Linked DNA regions of Colwellia sp. M166. The protein of the gene in region 1 binds, or shares a complex with, the protein of each later gene. Links are inferred from orthologs where the notes say so. Each region holds a gene or a part of one and is shown in the gene's direction. Other genes may lie near its edges. The genes, in order: FGD67_RS13230 and FGD67_RS16280.

The links.
Region 2: the proteins of FGD67_RS13230 (region 1) and FGD67_RS16280 are in contact, whole or in part, in a crystal structure (PDB 1YFN), measured with the Escherichia coli proteins. The link is inferred for Colwellia sp. M166 from one-to-one orthologs.

The regions. Positions count from the first base shown.
Region 1 is NZ_CP040755.1:2,903,358-2,906,528, forward strand. What follows is about bases 139-2,975. They hold FGD67_RS13230 (ClpXP protease specificity-enhancing factor), read left to right. Parts: upstream 139-1,235; coding sequence 1,236-1,715; downstream 1,716-2,975. Other genes in these bases: FGD67_RS13220 (cytochrome c1), read left to right, coding at 139-485; sspA (stringent starvation protein SspA), read left to right, coding at 583-1,224; hemL (glutamate-1-semialdehyde 2,1-aminomutase), read right to left, coding at 1,800-2,975. Also shown: more of FGD67_RS13220, read left to right, coding at 1-138; more of hemL, read right to left, coding at 2,976-3,083; FGD67_RS13240 (aspartate carbamoyltransferase), read right to left, coding at 3,129-3,171. UniProt on the Escherichia coli protein: Enhances recognition of ssrA-tagged proteins by the ClpX-ClpP protease; the ssrA degradation tag (AANDENYALAA) is added trans-translationally to proteins that are stalled on the ribosome, freeing the ribosome and targeting stalled peptides for degradation.
Region 2 is NZ_CP040755.1:3,597,800-3,600,899, forward strand. Bases 130-2,895 are described here. They hold FGD67_RS16280 (sigma-E factor negative regulatory protein), read left to right. Parts: upstream 130-1,098; coding sequence 1,099-1,692; downstream 1,693-2,895. Other genes in these bases: nadB (L-aspartate oxidase), read right to left, coding at 130-222; rpoE (RNA polymerase sigma factor RpoE), read left to right, coding at 443-1,021; FGD67_RS16285 (MucB/RseB C-terminal domain-containing protein), read left to right, coding at 1,689-2,651; FGD67_RS16290 (SoxR reducing system RseC family protein), read left to right, coding at 2,648-2,895. In the rest of the region: more of nadB, read right to left, coding at 1-129; more of FGD67_RS16290, read left to right, coding at 2,896-3,100. UniProt on the Escherichia coli protein: An anti-sigma factor for extracytoplasmic function (ECF) sigma factor sigma-E (RpoE). ECF sigma factors are held in an inactive form by an anti-sigma factor until released by regulated intramembrane proteolysis (RIP).

The DNA.
Region 1 (3,171 bases):
AAGACGGCGTAGCTAATTATATGTATACCGGTGAAAAAGTCGGTGACCATATTACTAATACGATGCCGGCGAAAGAAGCTGCTAAGTGGTTTGGTAGTACACCACCAGATTTAACACTTGAAGCACGTTTTAGAAGCCCTGATTGGATCTACACTTATTTGCGTTCTTTTTATGTTGATGAAAGCCGCCCATTTGGTGTTAACAATAAAGTTTTTAAAGATGTGGGTATGCCACACGTATTACAAAACCTCCAAGGGGTTCGTACAATAGATGAACACGGTAATTTGTCTGAAGCTACTGGCGGTTCAATGACCACAGAAGAATATGACGAATTTGCTCGTGATTTAGCTAATTTCTTGGAGTATACCGGTGAACCAAATAAACTTGAACGCGAAAGCATGGGTTATTGGGTTATTGGTTTCTTATTTATCCTGCTATTCTTTTCTTACTTATTGAAGAAAGAATACTGGAGAGATGTACACTAGTTATTAATGTTATATAGCACAGTGTAAATGTTAGATATTACTGGGGGCTTTGGCCCCCTTTGTTAGTTTTTTTAATTAAGAATTTTTTGGAGGCATTATGGCCATAGCCGCAAACAAACGCTCTGTTATGACTTTATATTCGCATGCAGATGATATGTATAGTCATCAAACCCGCATCGTGTTGGCAGAGAAGGGTGTCGGTGTTGACATCCATTTGGTTGACTTAGCCAATTTACCAGAGGATTTACTTGATTTGAATCCTTATGGCACTGTGCCGACGTTAATTGATCGTGACTTAGCACTTTATGAAGCATCAATCATTATTGAATACTTGGATGAACGTTTTCCGCATCCACCATTGATGCCAGTATATCCAGTGTCTCGCGGTCGTAGTCGTTTAATGATGTATCGTATGGAGCAAGATTGGTATAGTCTTGCGAAAACCATCTATAACGGACCTGCGGATGCTGCAGCAAAAGCCCGCCAAGAATTGAAAGAAAGTTTATTAAGTGTTGCGCCTATTTTGAATGAAGCGCCTTACTTTATGAGTGAAGAGTTTAGCTTAGTTGATTGTTACTTAGCACCGTTACTGTGGCGTTTACCTGTTATGGGTATTGAGCTTGAAGGTCAAGGTTCAAAAGAACTTAAGTCATACATGTTGAAAGTGTTTGAACGTGAGTCCTTTCAAGCGTCATTAACCGAGTCTGAGCGTGAATTACGCTTTGGCGCTCCGGTTTAAAGACGCTAGAGATGAGTAATGAGATGACATCGAACAAGCCTTATATCGTTAAGGCTTTTTATGACTGGATTTCTGATAATGGCTTAACACCTTACATTGTTGTTGATGTCAGTGTTTATGGTGTTATGGTGCCTATGTCATATGTTAACGATGGCCAAATTGTCTTGAATGTTTCAGCATCGGCGGTAGGTAGTATCGCTATGGGTGAACTATCGATTGAACTGAGTGCTCGTTTTGGTGGTAAGCTTGAGCATATGAGCGTGCCTTATGGTGCTGTAGCTGCTATTTATGCCAAAGAAAATGGTGCAGGAACATCGTTAGCGATTGAACATCCTGAGCCGGATACTATGGTTGAAAAGCTCGAGCCATCACCGATTATGTCTACGGTAAAATCTGTAGGTAATGAAACTGATACTAAGGCGTCAATTAAGCCGCAAGGTGCTCAAGCATCGAAAGCTAAAAAACCTAGCTTGTCAGTAGTGAAAAAATAGCCAAGGTTAAGTTTAATACCAACTTATTTAAGCAAACAAAAAAAGGTAAGCATCATGCTTACCTTTTTTGTTATAGTCATTCGCTTATAATTGCGCAAAACAGCGATCAGCAGCAGCTAAGGTAAACTCAATTTCCTCGTCACCATGAGCGGTTGATAAGAAGCCGGCTTCAAATGCAGAAGGAGCAAGATAAATACCTTCTTCCAGCATTAAATGAAAGAAGCGCTTGAACTTTTCACCATCACAGGCTGTTGCTTGAGCAAAGCAAGTAACGTGCTCTTCTTCAGTAAAGAAAAAGCCAAACATAGCACCAACGTAGTTAATTGATAGTGAAATGCCATTGCGCTCTGCGGCGGCTTTTAAGCCCATGGCTAGCTTTTCCGTGGCATCACTGAGCTGTTGATGTTTATTGCCTTTAGTTAACTCATTAAGTGAAGCTAAACCCGCTGCCATAGCAATAGGGTTACCGGATAATGTTCCGGCCTGATAAACAGGACCAACGGGGGCAATGTAATCCATTATTTCTTTTTTGCCACCAAATGCGCCTACTGGCATACCACCACCGATAACTTTACCTAAGGTGGTTAAATCTGGCACGATGTTATAATGTGCTTGCGCACCACCTAATGCGACACGAAAGCCGGTCATAACTTCATCAAAGATCAAAACGCTTTGGTATTGATCGCAAACGGCACGTAAGCCCTCTAAAAATCCTTCTACAGGAGGCACACAATTCATGTTTCCGGCAACGGGCTCAACAATAATACAGGCAATTTCATCGCCAAATTTAGTAAAAATTTCTTTTACTTCATCAAGATTGTTGTAACTAACTGTGAGGGTGTGTTTAGCCACATCATCAGGAATTCCTGGTGAGCTAGGTACGCCCATTGTTAGCATGCCAGAGCCGGCTTTTACTAATAGCGAGTCAGCATGACCATGGTAACAACCTTCAAACTTCAATATTTTATCACGGCCAGTAAAACCACGAGCAAGTCTTATGGCACTCATAGTGGCCTCAGTACCTGAGCTGACCATGCGCAGTTTTTCCATTGAAGGCACGATTTCACGCACCTTCTCTGCCATGGTTATTTCTAATTCTGTTGGCGCACCAAAACTCAGGCCATTTTGTGCAGTTTCAATAACCGCTTGAAGAATAGCGGGATGATTATGGCCTAAAATCATGGGTCCCCATGAACCAACATAGTCGACATACTTTTTGCCTTCAGCATCGAAAACATAAGCGCCTTGAGCTTTTTTAATAAACACTGGCGTACCACCGACACCATTAAAGGCACGAACCGGCGAATTTACACCGCCGGGAATAATATCTTGGGCTGCATTAAATAACTGCTGTGAATTTTTTGTCATAATATTCTACTCGTTGTTAACGTAATCTATCTATTAAGATTGAAATCAGTATTTGTTGGTGTGCCAAGTGACAGGCTTTTCATAATGA
Region 2 (3,100 bases), 690 kb from region 1 along the record:
TCCGGCACCCGCGACTAAGGTGTCGGCTACATGTGAGGCAACGCTATCATTTTCATCAAATACAGCCGCAACGCCACCTTGCGCATAAAATGTTGAGCCATCGTTAATTTGGCCTTTACTGATGATAATAACATCGGCATTTTTTGCCAAATGCAGTGCAAGCGATAATCCAGCTGCGCCACTACCAATAATTAAAACGTCACAATTGTGTTGTTGATTCATATATTCTTGAAATTGAGGTACAATAGTTGATAACTCAATACTAACTTTTATTGCAGTTACAGAACAGCAGAAAACTATTTTTATAAATAAAATTTAATTTTTTTCAATATTTATCGAACTTTTTAACACAAGGCTAGTCCTACTTGTTGCGTTTGCCATGAGCCAGATGTAAACCAGATGTAGATAAGTTAAATAATGGTGAGTAGGAGATACGGCTCAAATGAGCGAACAGAACGTTGACCAAAAGTTGGTTGAGCGGGTACAACGTGGTGATAAAAACGCATTTAACCTGCTGGTAATTAAATACCAACATAAAGTAGCAAATTTGGTTTCACGCTATGTTAAAAACCATAGTGATGTACCCGATATAGTACAAGAAGCATTTATTAAAGCTTATCGAGCTTTACCAAACTTTCGAGGTGATAGTGCTTTTTATACCTGGTTATACCGCATAGCTGTTAATTGTGCGAAAAACCATTTAGTTGCTGGAGGGCGTAAGCCACCGGGTTCAGATATTGAAGTCGAAGATGCAGAAATGTATGACTCTGGTGATGCGTTGCGAGAAAATGCTTCACCAGAAAAATTATTGCTGACTAATGAAATTAAAGAGCTCGTATTTAAGACTATAGAGCAATTGCCAGAAGACTTACGTACGGCAATTAATCTACGAGAGTTAGAAGGCTTAAGTTACGAAGAAATTGCAACGGTTATGGACTGCCCTGTTGGGACCGTACGTTCGAGAATATTTAGGGCACGTGATGCCGTAGATAAAAAAATCAAACCATTGTTGCAGCAATAATATGAATAGCACTGCTTAATAAATAGTTTTTATTGGTCAGTCGTAATTAATGAAATGTTAGTTTTTAAGGTGTCATTATGAGTGAAAATAAGTTTGAGACAGTGTCGTCGGTTGTTGATAATTATCAGGCCAATGATGAATTATTTGAAGAATTGCTCAATGACTCTGACTTGTCGGCGACGTGGGGACGTTACCATTTAATGGGTGATGTAATGCGTGGTGAAAATTCTGATGTAATTAATTTAGATCTCTCATCGAAAATTGCTACTGCTATTGCAGATGAACCTACTATTTTAGCACCTCGTGTCACTAATAATTTTGCCCGTAAGCTAAAAGCGAAAGTGGTGCAGTTTGCAAAACCGTTTGGCCAAATGGCGATTGCGGCCTCTGCCGCAGGTTTGATGGTGATGGGCGTACAACAGAGTACGGTTGATAGCAATGATGTATTACCCATCAACCAAGTCGTTAAACCAATGCCTTTTGGTGGTATTGCAGAACCTGTAAGTTTAAACTTTGAACCGACTAGTCGTACTAGTGAAAAACAAGCATTTGTCGAGCAACAACGACGTTTTCAAGCACTATTATCTGATCATCAACAGCAAATAAAACTAAGCTCAGTTGATGTTAATAACACAGTTCAACAAGATAAGGCTGAAGATCCAGCTAAATGAAATTAATATCTAGTCTGTTGCTAATGGTTACCATTAGCACATCAGTAGCAGCTGCTGAAAATGAACCCGCTGAACCTTGGCTTGAACGTCTAGCCAATTCATTACAAACGCTTAATTTTAGCACGTCTTTTGTGGTTGTTAAAAACAATCAAGCTGAGCCTTACCATTGGTTTCATGGTGTTGATGAAAATGGTGATGAGTTAGAAATTTTATCTTTACTCAATGGCCCTCGCAGGGACGTATTACGTAAGAAAAATACCGTTAGTTATATCGAACCAGAGTTACCTCCTTATTCTGTTACCTCACAACAAATAACCGGTCCTATTCCGGCTATTTTACGTGGTGATGTTGGTGAGCTCGCTCAAACATATGACTTTATTTCCGTCGGCCGTAGCCGGGTATTAGGTCGGCCAGCACAACTGATTCGTATTGTCTCTAAAGACCCATACCGTTATGGACACTGGTTGTGGTTAGATCAAAAGACCGGCATGCTATTAAAGCTTGCCTTAGTTAATCGTACTGGACAATTACTTGAACAAATACAATTTACTCATCTGGATATAACAGCAGGATTGGGCGAAAGTTTAGTGCAATTACAGCAAACAATATTGCCAAAAACCATTGAAATTCCAGAGGGTTATCAAGAGCAAGAATTACAATGGCAAGTGAAATGGTTGCCAGAAGGTTTTCATCGCATTAATGCTAATCGCCATCGTATGTCAGCGACAAAGAAAGCCGTTGAATTTATGCTTTTTACTGATGGTTTAATAGATGTTTCAGTTTACGTAAACCCAAGTGAAGGCAGTCAACGAGCGACTGACTATGTGATGGATGGTGCGACAGTTGTTTTGAATCAAGTTATTAATGGCTTTGAAGTCAGTGTTGTTGGTAAAATTCCAGCGAAAACGGCCAAAGCTATTGCCGACTCAGTTGTGCTTACACCACAGGTTGCACCATGATCGAAGAACAAGCTACTGTTGTGGCGATTAATGATAATAAGGTTACGGTTACTAGCGATATTAAATCTGCTTGTAGTGGTTGTCAGCAAGTTGATAATTGTGGCAGTGGTCAAGTGGCAAAAGCATTTCCACAAAAAAAACTCTCGATGAATTTAATTTCAACACTGCCGTTGCAATTAGGTGACAAAGTTATTATTGGCTTAAATGAGTCAGCTTTATTATCATCGGCACTGCAAGTATATTTATGGCCATTATTTGGGCTAATTATCGCTGCATGGTGCGGTCAGTATTTGATCAATATAAATTATTTAGCCCATGAAGCTTTTGCTATTTTATTCGCTATAGTGGGTGGTGTTGTTGGTTTTCTGCTGGCTAAAAAACAACAAAATAAATCAGAAAACTGTACAAAGTTAGCACCTAAAATTCTGCGTGTTGATGAACAAAAAATT